3 regions of the Psychrilyobacter atlanticus DSM 19335 genome follow, and region 3 is predicted to be linked to each of the others. Evidence: riboswitches for the same ligand, from Rfam matches in the RefSeq annotation. Region 3 holds a riboswitch; each other region holds the start of a gene.
The links. Region 3 has a riboswitch for cyclic di-GMP ahead of K337_RS20130 (DUF7507 domain-containing protein). Riboswitches for the same ligand answer to the same signal wherever they lie in the genome.
Positions count from the first base shown of each region.

Region 1: linked by a shared signal. The riboswitch ahead of K337_RS0114170 (HD domain-containing phosphohydrolase) and the one ahead of K337_RS20130 (DUF7507 domain-containing protein) in region 3 are both predicted to bind cyclic di-GMP.
Region 2: linked by a shared signal. The riboswitch ahead of K337_RS0115130 (DUF11 domain-containing protein) and the one ahead of K337_RS20130 (DUF7507 domain-containing protein) in region 3 are both predicted to bind cyclic di-GMP.

Region 1 covers NZ_KE384548.1:491,851-496,607, forward strand. The annotation lists gene K337_RS0114150 (hypothetical protein) at 318-623, opposite strand; gene K337_RS19970 (hypothetical protein) at 639-782, opposite strand; gene K337_RS0114160 (ATP-binding protein) at 969-1,292, shown strand; gene K337_RS0114165 (HD domain-containing protein) at 1,467-2,054, opposite strand; cyclic di-GMP riboswitch class I at 2,376-2,461, shown strand; gene K337_RS0114170 (HD domain-containing phosphohydrolase) at 2,561-4,744, shown strand.
Region 2 covers NZ_KE384548.1:700,695-705,451, forward strand. The annotation lists gene K337_RS0115130 (DUF11 domain-containing protein) at 1-2,221, opposite strand, end outside; cyclic di-GMP riboswitch class I at 2,333-2,408, opposite strand; gene K337_RS0115135 (Crp/Fnr family transcriptional regulator) at 2,455-3,096, opposite strand; gene K337_RS0115140 (flavodoxin family protein) at 3,599-4,093, opposite strand; gene K337_RS18750 (YbaY family lipoprotein) at 4,126-4,515, opposite strand; gene K337_RS19405 (OmpA family protein) at 4,529-4,757, opposite strand, start outside.
Region 3 covers NZ_KE384548.1:965,067-969,823, forward strand. The annotation lists partial or broken gene K337_RS20130 (DUF7507 domain-containing protein) at 1-2,266, opposite strand, end outside; cyclic di-GMP riboswitch class I at 2,410-2,485, opposite strand; cyclic di-GMP riboswitch class I at 2,578-2,653, opposite strand; gene K337_RS0116475 (NusG domain II-containing protein) at 2,799-3,173, opposite strand; gene K337_RS0116480 (phosphatidylserine decarboxylase) at 3,175-4,059, opposite strand; gene K337_RS0116485 (fimbrial biogenesis chaperone) at 4,511-4,757, shown strand, end outside.

The DNA of each region.
Region 1 (4,757 bases), 470 kb from region 3:
ATTATAATGGAATATATAGCAAATTTAAGAGTGGATCTAAAAGAAATAAAAATAATCAGGGCATTGATAGAGGTTGAGATAAATAATTAGTTTTTAAAACAATTATTAAAGAAAATACAACTTGGAGAGATCAATATTTTAGAAGACTCATTAGAAATTTGATATTTTGATAAAAAAAGGAAGTAGTAACCTTTTTAGTTAATACTTCCTTTTTATTTCTTTAATTATCAGAAAAATGATTTTGTAACATTTTATTCTGTTGTGTTTATTTATATTATTGAAGTTATTTTAAACTTTTGTAATACTTCAAAAGTAATTTAATAATAACCACTTTTTACCCATTTTTTATTTTCATCATTAGCATTATAGAATGATAATAATTCTCTGTGAGCATTAATGTAGGCCTCTTTTTTAGAATTAGCTATACATAAAGAGCTCACATAAGGTGCTGCTTGTTCACTACCCTGATAGTGATGAGAACATGAATGATGATATCTTCCATATTCATCTTTTTCAATTTTCACCCCTATTCTTTGAGTATCAATATATACAATAAACTCTTCAATAAATTTATAACTTTGTACAGTTTCTTTGTCACTAAATATTTCTAAAAATTCTTTCATTACTTCCCCCTTTCCTTATTTTTTAATAAATCCATTTTTTTCCAATAATTCATAAAGATTTTTATGCGTCATATGATTAATATTTCCTAATAGACATTCTTTTTCTATAAATTCTTTGACTTCAGAACAATAAAAAAACTCCCAATCACTTTTAGACATTTTTATATCTCCTTTTATATATATTTTTGCAATAATAAGAGTTTAGCTTAAGTTTTAGTTTATTCAAAATTTAGTTTTTTTTAATTTTTATAAGGTGTAATTAAAAGAGAGTTTCGGAGCTTCTAAGGAGCATTTATTAATTCAATAATTCATGCTAACTTTGAGGTAGAACAGCCAATTAAAGTAATTAAATATCCTAATTACTTTCAATTTGAAAATCTGGGGACCTTGATAATTTCCAAGGGAGACTTTTTCGAAGGAGAACATTCTGATCTAAGAAATCATATTATTCAAGAAATTTTTAGATACTTAAATTTATGCGAAAGAGATGGCAACGTGATTCCTAAGATCTTAAAAACTGTAAAAGATTATTCATATAAGCATCCAGACATTAAGGAAGATAAAGATCCATTAAGGATAATACTTGAAAATTTAAATTACTATAAGTTAAAAGGTTATATATATTCGACTAAAAAAGAATGTGGAGATAGTTTCTCTGAAAAAATATAGATATTATAGAGCGGTGGGAATCAATTTTATTTGACGAGGAGTTGGTCGGTTATTACTTTGCAGAGATCATTGATTTTCAGAGGATACCTCATATTTTTAGAGATTATTTTGATTATGAGACCTATGAAATATTAGAGAGTCTATCTTATTTCATAGAGATAGCCCCATAGGGGGCTATTTTTTAGTTTTTATTATTCCCCTTGCTCTGTATTTTTCAAGCTCAGGAAGTATATATTTTTCAAATAATTCAGGTACATAAAGTTTTAAAAAATTTACTCTACCTAAAACTTGATCCATAGTTGCTTCAAATTTTTTCCAAGTGTGCCCATCAGAAGTCAAGTTTTGCATAAACCCTTGGTATCTATCACAGACATTAGCATATTTTGCTTCACTTGTTTCGCAATCTTCAAATTCTAACCATAGATCTAAAAATTCTTTTCTTTGATCTTCCGGTAAAATAGAAAATAATTGTTTTGCTGCTTGAGTTTCTTCTTTTCTCTTATCTGGTCTTTCTACACCATAAACAGGAGTATCTCCAGCATATATTTCTATTAAATCATGGATTAATATCATTTTTAGTGATTTTTCTAAATCTACTTTTTCTATAAAATATTCTTTCAATGTTAGAGCTACCATAGCCATATGCCAACTATGCTCTGCATCATTCTCTCTTCTTTTATTAAGAGCTAGAGATTCTCTAAAAATATCTTTTACCTTGTCAATTTCATGTAAAAAATCCATTTGCTGTTTTATTCGCTTCATTTATATTCCTCCTATATCTTTATTTTTCTTATTGTACCACATATAGTCTACATATTTTCATTAAGTAGTATCAATTGACTATCCCCCTCTAAAGCGGTAGCGTTCGAAGAGGATACTCATATGGGGGATTAAGCTCGTTCGCTCTCCCTCGGAGTATGGCAGAGATAAATAGTCTCAGACCCCTCTTTAAAAGAAAATCTTAAATTGTAATGAAATTTTAATATTATAATGAAATATTCAACATTAAAATGAATTAATTTGGAGTTTAATCTCAAACTTGATACAATTAGTTCAGTATATTTTAAATTAAAAACTAAATAATTATGAAAAAGGCAAAACAGAAGAAATTCTGTGACGCAAAACTAGAGGGTCTACGTTTATATTAGATATGACAGCCAGTTACCAAAACTTTTTTCGAGAGTCACTATCTGTAGAATGCAGTGTAGTCTCTTTTTTATTTGATTTTTATTTGATATAAAATTATTTTAATAAATTAAGGAGGTTTTATGAAAAAATTTATATGGATATTTTTATTCGTTTTTTCCATCTCAGCTTTTGGTAAAAAGTTAATTACTGTTCCGCTGACTTCAGAAGAAAAAGAATGGATTAAATCTATAAAAAAAGATAAGATTAAAATCTATTTGGACAGCGATTTGGGAATATTGAATTATTCAGTTAAGGGAAAATACGATGGTATTTATCTTGAACTCATTAAAATTTTAGAAAATAGTACAGGAATGGAGTTTGAAATAATAAAAAAAGATGAAAACGAGTTTGAAGCGGAAATAAATTCAGGAACCCTTGATATAGTAATGGGAGTAGAGGATTATAAAAGGAACCGCGGTGATTATTATTATTTAGAAAAACCGATTACATTAAATGGAGTTTTTCTGACCAGAAAAGATTACCCCATTACTGACTCCAATACAGATTTATCTGGAAAAATTGTAGTTTATTTACATAATGACCAGATTGTAAATAAAGTTATAAACAAATATGGGAACAGGGTAGTGGTTGTTCAAAAACCTAATTTTAAGGAAGCGGTCCAGAGTCTTCTTTCTAGAGAAGCAGATATATATGTTGATGACCTTGAAGATACTTTAAAATACCTTCTAAAAAATAATGTTCCTGAGATTAAAATCAACTATTCATCTTCCTCCTTGGAAACAGACTATTATATCGGTGGTCTTTATAAGTATAAACCTTTGATAGATATAATAGGCAGGATATCTGATACCTTTGATTTGACCAATAAAGCTGTCTATAAAGAAGTCTTAGATTATACAAAGGATCATCTTGAAATATCCAAAGAGATAGAAAATTACCTGAAAAAAAATAAAACTTTAAAAGTCCTTCTTCCAAAAAATATAAATGCTTATCCAATATATTACAGAGATAGTTCGGGAAAACATAACGGATTTCTTTTGAACTATTTTTATGAGATTGAACAAATTTTTGGGATTAAAATGTTATTTGAAGAATCTGATTCCATGGAAGGATTTCATATCAACCCATACGTTGCAGCCATAAATGGGAAAGATATAAATAATAATAATGATTTTCTTACCACAGATCCTTATCTACACTTTCAATTTCATATTTTCAACAGGGAAGAACGCGGCTATATATCCAACCTTGAATCTTTAAAAAAATACAAGATAGCAGCGAGGAAAGGAAGTTTAGAAGAAACTTATCTTCTAAAGAAAGGATTAGAAAAAAATCTTGTTTTATTTGATACAGATAGAGATGTTATAGAGTCTTTAGACCAGGGAGCTGTCGATGTTATAATAGGCAGAGTACGAAAAGTTCATTATTTACTGAAAAAATATAATATACAGAGTATAAAAACTACTGGAATTATTTCAGACAAAATAAGCCTTAAATTTGGTATCCCTAAAGACAATGAAGTTCTTTATTTTTTAATAAATTCATATACAAAGGATTTTTTCTCCAGTATAGAATCCAGAAAAAATAATTTTTTAGAAAGAAAAATTAAAGTTATAAAAGATTTTAAAATTTCAATAATTATAACTTTAATTTCAGCATTAGGATTTTTGGCAGTGTATATTCATTTAAAAAAATTTAAGGCACTCTATTCAAAATTAACCAATATAACTCTGGGAATGGTAGAAGCACTGGAAAACGCCAACACATATAATGACGAAGATACCGGAGATCATGTAAAGAGGATAAGCAGGTATTCTGAATTTATAGCATATGAAATGAAACTATCTAATAAATTTATAAAGGAGATAGGTCTTTATGCCTCCCTGCATGATATAGGTAAGATAGGTATATCCGATGCCATTCTAAAGAAACCTGGAAAATTAACAGAAGAAGAATTTGAAACTATGAAAACACATGCAGAGATAGGGTATAATATGATAAAGGATTTAGAGGTAAGTGAAGTGGCTCTAAATATTATAAGGTACCACCATGAAAAATGGGATGGGAACGGCTATGGAAAGGGACTCAAGGGAACCGAAATTCCTCTTGAAGCCAGAATAGTAGCTCTGGCAGATGTCTACGATGCATTGAGGCAGAAAAGAGTATATAAGAAATCATTTACCCATGAAAAATCAGTAGAAATAATAAGTTCTGAAAGTGGAAAACATTTTGATCCCTATATAGTCAGAATTTTTCTAAGAAATCATAATCACTTTAAAGATATTTTCGACAATGAAAAGTAGTTAAAATTATTTT
Region 2 (4,757 bases), 260 kb from region 3:
AATTTGTTTTATTTACAGTTTTTACAATTCCTAATTCAAGAGAAGACATCACCACACCTTCGTCATTTTCAATAACATTATCTCCATTGATATTATTATCAACTATCTTTCCAACTGCATTTTCTTTTATTTTAGCTTTTAATTGATATTTTATAGATTCACCAGGTGCAATATCTAAATTAATATTAATGTCTGCATCTGTTACAATATCTGTTCCTGGTTTAGTTCCATTAATTGAACTAGTAGGATCAACTGTTGTAAGTGTCCAACTTTCAAAGGCAGAGCCTCTAATAGTTTGACCATAGGTAGGGCTATTAATATTAATATCTAAAAGATCCGTTTCTATATTAGTTATAGTATCCTTCAGATTAAAATTATTGATGAAATGAGCTGTATCAGTATTTGTCACAAGAATATCATAAGTTATTTCATCACCAGGTCTATATTCTTTTTGAGATATAGGATCAATTTTTTTAGTGATTTCTACTCCACTTTCCTCTCCTAATTTCTTAGGTGTAGTAATAGCATTAGCAGTCTTAGGAAAATCACTATCTCCACTAGGTGAAGTTACTACTACTTCATTATTTATATCTCCTATGGCACTAGGATTAGTCGGAATTATTATTTTATATTTCAAATATTCCCCAGGTGCAATATAAACCCTATCAGTTAAATCTTTATTACTTTGTTGGGAACCAAGAGTATAGTTTTTAGAGCTACTATTATCTCCAATGTATATAAGCTCAATAATTCCTATTCCAAAGGGATTTCCACTAGTAATGTCAGTAGAATCAAAATAATTTGTATTTTCATTAGCTAGTAAAGTTTTAACCTCGCTTAAAAGGTCTTCGACTATATATTCCTCTCCATATCCTCCACCATTATTTTCTATTTTTATAGTATAGGTCAAACTATCCTCTGGAAGGTAATCCTTGGTTTTATCTACTTTTTTTGTTACTACTATATTAGCTTTTCCAGGATCAACAACAACTTCATTACTAGTTTTAGTGTTGTTATCTCTAGTAGTTTCAATAATCGTAGCTGTATTTCTTATTTCTCCTATAATATTATTATTAATTTTAGCAGAAATAGTATACTCTACCCATCCATTAGGAGCTAACTCAGCTGAAGTAGCTACTAAATCTCCATTAAGTGGGTTACTAGATAGACCAGAGTGAGAACCTGAACTTACGTTGGCACTAACGGTAGTATTAGACATATCAAAGGCTAATCCATCACTTCCTGCTGTTGTATTAGCTACAATAGTAGATAAAAGATCTGTAATATCTAAACCTTTTACCTTGTTTGTTTTATTATTTTCTAGTCTTAAAGTATATATAAGCGGTTCCCCTAAGGTGTACTTTGATTTATTGACACTTTTAAAAATACTATAATCATAAAGTATCCTTGTATGAGTGACTGTAGCTACTTTATCTGTTCCAGCTATTGTAGCTTTAGCTTTATTTACAATAGGGTAAGATTGAGTATTATTAACTGTACCAGTAAGGGTATAGACTATGCTTCCATTTGGTCCTATTATTGCATCTGGAATATCTAGTTCCATACTCGGTAGGTTACCATCTGAAACTTTTGAATCTGTTCCTATACCACTGGTAGACACTACAAGATCTACATTACTAAACCCCAAACTAGACAGATCATCTAAAATTTTAATATCTTTAACTGTTTTATTACTGCTATTAGTTAATTTAATCTTATATTCTATTTTCTCCCCATTGTCATATTCAGTTGTTGGAGAAGTTTTACTTAAACCAATGGCAGCACCTTGATCTAATTCTTTTACAACTACATTAGAACTTTCAGAAATTCCTGCACCCATGACTTTAGAAATATTAGTAATATCTCCATTAGCATCAATGTCTAATTCAACCTCCAAAGTATATTCTATATAACTATTTGCTCCCACAGTAACATCTGAAGCATTAAATTTTTTATTATTAAAACTATAAGTTTTACTGCTACTGCCTATTCCTTCATCTACAGACACAGATTTTTCTATAAGAGGTAAACTACTCATATCATCATTTACTGTTAAATTTCTTACTTCTACAAAATCATTATTTTCTATCCTTATAGTATAGGTGAAAACTTCTCCAGGTATATATTCTGATATACTTGCGTCTTTATTTATAGTTATTGCCCCTAAAGCATACGCTGTTGTTATTAAAAATAACATAATTTTAAGCAACTTTCTTTTCACTTCTATTTCCCTCCTAAATAAATTTAAAATATATATTATATTTCCCTTCTTACTTAACTCTTTCTAACTTTATTCAGTTCAAAATCTCAAAAAAATACAGATCTAAAAAAGATCTGTAACTGGCTGCCATTTTAGAGGCCCTATAGTTTTGCGTCACAAGATTTCCCTTGGTTTGCCAATGAGTTTAAAATATATTTGATTGAGAGATCCATTTAATTTATTCTAAAAGCCTATCAATGTAAATAATCTATATAAAATTCCTTTAATCTTTCGTAATTTAATATTTTTATGCTATTTTTAGATTTTTCAATTATGCCGTCCTTTAAAAATTTATTTATAGTAGAATAAAATCCATTCCCACTGATGTTTAAGCCTTTTATTACTTCATTATAATTTTCAATATATATATATCCCTCTTTTGACTTTTTTATTAAATAATAAGCTATAATTCCTTTGTTCCCTGAAAAACTCCTTATAGTCATTACTTCTACAGTTTCTACCCACCGTTTAGAAGTTATATTTAGAATATAATTACTAAACTTTACACTTTCCTCTAACAACCTTTTAACCATGTTAACATCTAATTTTATAGCTTTTAAAGTGTTTGTTGTAACTACTGCATCTCCCGCCCCTACTCCATTCAAAAACTTCATTATTCCTATAATATAACCTTCTGAAAGAATAGAAGCCGAAGCCAACCTTATTTTTTCTAAATTTTTAAAAAATCTAGCTTCTCCTTCTAATATAAAATAAAATTTTTCTTCTTCTTCAATCAAAGTTATAATTTCATTTTTTTTATAAATTTTTACTTTAAAATTTTTCCTTTCTTCAACGGTTAATAAGTTATAAAATGGAAATTTTTCTTTATCTTTCATAATTTCAACTTTTAATACTTATTAGTTTACAGTGTTTTTTTTCTTTCGCCCCTCAATCCATTATAATTTTTGAAATAAATAAAAATCCTCTCCTTATTTTGTAATTTAATCTTATTTATAATAACAATTTTTCTATTTTCTATCCCTACCTATAGAGATTGTTTTTTGATGATTTATATGTTATAATTATATTTTTGTTTTCCTTTTCTTCCTATCGCTATACTGATATAAATTAAATATTTTTTAGAATGCACTTCCCAATGTACTTTAACTTTGTTTACACTCGTAGTATTAAATCTTTATCAAAAACCCACGGAATAAATACTTTTATTTAGTATCCTACTCCATGGGTTATAATTTAAATTAGTAATCTATCTAAAACTTCCTATTTGAAAAACAAACTGCATCAACTAAAACACTAAGGTATAAATTCCTAAATATTATATATCATAGTATTTTTAATAATTTTAAGTGATATTTTATTGATTTTAAACTTTAAAAACTATACTAACATTTTAAAGTAGTTATAAGCATTTTCAAAATCTTTTTCATCTGGATGTTTAGCAGCTTCTTTCCATCTTTGGACATTCCCTTTGCTAGCTGAGAGTGGATTTTCAGCCGGAAGCTCTGACATCCAGGAAATTAATTTAGGATCAATTGCACCCTGGCAGTGGAAGTTTCCAATGAGGGTATTTTTATTATCCAGGAACAATTTATCTATATTTTTTATGCAGTCATTTGCATGATCAGAATTTGGATAAGCACCCAATGTAAAGAAATAAGCTATTTTTTTCTCTTTTATAGTTTCTATGAATTTAAGAGCCTTTGCATCTGCGGTCCCCTTATCAATCCATGTCCCGACAATAATAAGATCATAATCAAGATTATCTATATCTTTGATGTCACTAATTTCTCCTTTAGGAAAAGCCTTTAAAATAGACTCCGCGACCTTCTTGGTGTTTCCTGTTTTACTTGAATAAGCAATTAGTGTTTTCATTGTTACCTCCGTTATGTTTTAAATTTGATGATTTATTTTGTTTTTTTCAATATAATTACCTTTTCATCTTCTTTAAAAGGATCATATGAATCTGTCGATGTAAAAAGTAACTTTTCGTCTTTCATAATCTTAACTCTTACGTTGTATCTATGGTTTTGAATAATATCTTTTTCAGGAAAATCAATTGTTAGTTTATAAGGTAAATTCCCTGCCGGTATCTCTTGTTTTGCTATTTCAATACTAGGTGCATCTGCTTTAGAAACATCTTCTAGTATTGCTATAACTTTGGCTCCAGGTAATAACGCTATCCTCTCACGGTAAGTTGCAGTTATATTTATACTTGATTTTTTTTCTTTATCTAAATTGGAATTACAACTTACTAATGTTAAAATAGATAAAACTATTAATATTATTTTTTTCATTGTTCCTCCTATACTATTTAGCTATAAAATTAACTTCTATTCTTCTATTAGTTTTTCTTTTATTGAGAGTAGAGTTATCAGTTAAAAAATTAGTTTCTCCTAATCCTTCTGATATAACTTCAATATTTTCATTATTGATTCCTTCTCTTATTGCTTCAGCAGCTTTATCTGCTCTTTTTTTAGAAATTCTTAAATTAGCTGCTTCTGATCCTGTATTATCTGTATAAGCCCTAACTGTAAGA
Region 3 (4,757 bases):
GATATATTGCTTTCAATTCAAAACTTACTGTTACTGATTTTCCTGCTTCTATTTCCGGTAATGTTACTCCGGTTTTTATGTTTCCTGTTGCTCCTACTAAATTCGTCGCTGTCTGTCCATCAAAGAACTTTGAGTCTAATAGGTCTGTTAATACTGCGCCTACTACTTTTACACTTGAATTATTCGTTACCTTTATTGCATATGTTAATTTCTCATCTGCTTCGGCTACATCATTCGTATTTGCATCTGTTACTGTTTTTTCTACTAATAAATTTATAATAGATAAACCCTTTACTGTTGCTGGTTCTGTTATAGGTGTTAATACTTTACTGTCAATAGTATTCGCATTAAATGTCGCAGGATATACTATCGTTCCAGCATTTAAATCATCTTGCGTTACTGTATGTGTTACTTCTGCTACTGCTTTTTCTCCCGGTAACAATACTGTTTTTGTTGGATCAATTAATTTAATCCCACCTGTATTGTCTTTATCTGTAATCTTAATATCTTTTAAAGTACCTGTACCAGTATTTTCTAGTGTCACTGTATAAGTTACAACATCTCCTACTTTGCTATATTCAGTAACAACTGATTTATCATCTTTATCTGTGATCGTTGGTGTATTACTTACTTTAAACTTATACGTTGCTGGAATTCCAGTAGCTATAGCTGTCGCACTCTTTCCTATTACGTTTCCATCTGGTTTTACAGCTCTAAAGTTTGCAGTATTTATTACCTTTCCATTATCCACATCATCTTGAGTTACTATATATTCTCCAGTTCCTATAGCTATTTCTCCATCTTCTTCTCCCTGTTTTGGTGGTAAAAGTATTGTTTTGTCCAATTGAACACCTGGTACCTTTAAATCTGAGATAGATACATCTTTTAATGTTTGAGTTCCCGTATTGGTTATACTGAATTTATATACAATTATATCTCCTGCTTTTGTATAGTTTTCTTTTGTCTTTGTATAGTCTTCTCCATCCTTTATATGATCTATTCTTTTAGTTACTTCCAATCCCTCAACTATATTTGCGTATACTGTTGCTTCTGCAGCTGCATAAAGATATTCTTTAGGGTCGCTGCCTTTTTTTGTCGCCTCTACCGCTGCAGTTCTTACTATACTCCCTTTATCTATATCGCCTTGTGTTATACTTCCTTCTATACTCGAATCAAGAACTGTTTTAGTTCCATATGTTACAACACTCTGACCAGCTTTAAGTTCGTCCCATGTGCTTTGTACAAGTCCGATATCAGATTCTCCTGCATTATCTGATATATCTATACCATCCTTCAATTTGATATTGGTAAGAGTTTCCCCCCCTGTATTTGTTATTGTTATTTTATATTTAACGGTATCTCCTAATTTATAGTTATTTCCACTAACAACCTCTTTCTTTATGTCTAATTTATAATCATTTGTCGGTATAGTTCCTCTGACTATAGGGTTACGAAATTTATGTTCATTCATCCATTGCCCTGTTGATGAAGTAAATCCAAAATAAACGTATCTCCCTCCTAAATATTCCCCTACAATATCTCCAAAGTAAGTATCTGTATAAGTTTTTATTCCATCCCTAAAAGTATATTTAAATGTTTTAGACGAAGCATCCCAATCAAAGGTAACCTTATGCCACTCTCCATCTTCCATTTCATCTATTTCTTTATAAGATGTTCCACCTTTAATTCCAGAATTTCTAGTAGTTCCAATTTCTCCCTCAGCTATAAAAGCAATATGGTCCTTTATTAAATCCCCCATTATATCACTAGGGCATTGTGGGTCATAATTAGGATTTGTATAAGTATCAAATTTAACTCCAAAGGATTTTTCAAATTTTCCTCCTAAGTCGTTTCTACCACCATAACCTATATTTTGTCCATTTCTAGCATAGTTCATATCTTTATAATCCGAAGATTTAAAAGCAAAGGCCATTCCATCTGCTCCTATATCAATGTTTCCATTTACATCAACATATGATGAATCCGTACTACGGTTGGGATATTGAGTCTCATAATCTTTAAGACTCATCGTTTTCCTGTTCCCCAAATATATCTCATATTCAAAATGAAAATCTTCATTTAAATCAAACATATTCCGTGACCAGACTGCACCGACTTTATACCCTTCATCAGGGGTTATCCTTACCTCACTTCCACTTTTTACCGCATCTTCATAGTATAGAAAATTACTGTAGTTTCCATTAACCTCTTTCCCCCATAATGACATTGATATAACTAATAAAAACAATAAAACTATTTTCTTCATCTTTCCTTCTCCCCTAGTAAACTTAATATTTTATTCTATATCTATTTTAAATTCATAATTCCAAAGATTAAAAAATCCTTAATGTAACCTAAAAAATAAGCTAACAACCGTTATTTTATATAAAAAAATACAGATCCCGTAAGATCTGCAACTGGCTGCCATTTTAAAGGCCCTTTAGTTTTGCGTCACAGGATTTCTCCTGTTTTGCCAAAAATTATATTTTTTATTCTTTAAAAATTAAAAATTCCTTAAACAACCTAAAAATAAGCTAACAACTGTTTTTTTTCATAAAAAAATACAGATCTCGTAAGATCTGCAACTGGCTGCCATTTTAAAGGCCCTTTAGTTTTGCGTCACAGAGTTTCCTCTGCTTTGCCAAAAATGATATTTTTTATTTTTCCACCTAATAGGATAACATTTTCTATATATATTTTCAAGATTTTTATGAAAAATGTATGTATTATTTAGAAATAAAAAAAATGAATTCTATATTTTATAGAACTCATTCTTTTCATTATATTTTAAACAGTCTCTATCGCAGGATAAAATCCACCTCATCCTCTTCTTTTCCTACTATCTTTATTAAAAGTTTATCCGGAACTCCTATAATAGTCTGCCCAGATCTCTCTATCCACCCCTGCTTGACACATAACTTCCTCGGTGAATACGAAGAAGTTACCCTTATCTTATTATCTTTTAATTTTATTCCTACTCCTCCAATATCTGTATCAACATAGAATTCCTTCTCTGCTTTTTGGAGTTTATATGTGTATTTCAATTGATTATTTACATATATTTCAGCTCTCTCTGCCTTAGTTTCCTTAATTTTATGGACATTCATGCCTAAAGTCAAAAAAATCCCTATGATCAATCCATAGATTATCAGATCTCCCCTTTTAAAATACATCTTATTCTCCTATTTTTTCACCCATATAAACCTTAGTTTCATAGCCATTTTTTGTATTCTTTAAAATATCATCATCTATCCTAACCTTACCTTTTTCAAACAACAACAGTACCGAAGATCCACCAAAGGTAAAGTACCCCTTTTCCTCTCCTTTTTTTATATCGCTATTAGGAGTATAGGTCTGTTCAATTCCTCCTACCATGGTAGCTCCTATCTCTGAAATCAAAATATCCCCATATTCACTGGTTTTCAGTGTAGTCAATTCTCTCTTATTTTCACAGAATACTCCAAAATTATCTTTTATTGCATAGGGGGATACAGAATAATAATATCCATCTATTTTATTTCTACTGCCAATTTCTCCAGCAGCAGGAAAATGATATCTATGATAATCTGCAGGGGCTAACCTTACAACTATCATACTTCCACCCCTGTATTTTTCCCACAACTCTTTATTATTCAGATATTTTTCTAAACAAAATTCAGTCCCTTTCACAAAGAATTTATCCCAATCATTGATCTCTTGAAATCCTATTGCCTTTCCATCAGCAGGAGAAACCAATCCATCCTCTATTTTTCTTGCATTGGGCTTTAGCTTTCTGTAAAAAAAATCATTAAATGAAGTAAATTCTCCTACTTTCTTTTGAGATTCACTCATATCTATATGATTATCCCTCACAAAATCTTCTATCTTATTGATTGAAGTTTTTTGATCCATCAATTTCCCATAAAAAGAAGACAAACATTTTCTCTTTACCAGCAATTCCAAAGGTAGTTTCCCAAATGGATTATGGTATAAAAATTTTAAAAAACTTTCTCCCGGGACATTTTCAACCAATATCTTATTTGTTTTTCTATCTATATATTCAATCTTATCTAATTTCATATTTTATCTCTCCTATCAACTCTTAGTTTTTAATGGTTATCTCATATATTATATCATAAAAACACATGTATTTAAAAAATATTACATTTCATATGAATTTTATAGTGATCTTTATCTTTTTTATTTTTAAATAACTTATATTATCAAATTCAATTCAATATTTAAAAGATTATTTAATCAATTTTATGTTTTTTAACCAAATAAAAATTCATTTTTTCAGAGCCAATTTAAACCTAAAAAAATATAATATAGACTATAAAGTCAATACGTTATATAAATATTTTTTTTACTCCCTGTAATTTTTTCTTTAATTATATTAAAAAATATAATTACATTTTTATATTATTTTATCATTGCTTTATTCTTACAAAAATGTTACAATCTTTTGTAAAAACTTAAATTTCAATTAAAAAATAATTAAAAAAACTAACTTAAATAGGGGGAATCATTTATGAAAAAAATAATAGTAAGTCTATTAGTAGGTTTAACTGTCTCAGCCAATGTCTTTGCCATATCAATATCACCTAAGATAATCGAAGCTAAATTAGTTAATCAAGAAGTATTCAAGGAAATCAGGGTAAAAAATGATACCAATACTCCAAAGAGATATAAAGTATCCATAATCAAACCTATTAATATTGGTTCTGATGATTATTATATCGGGAATCATATAGAATTTTATCCTCCCATACTAAACT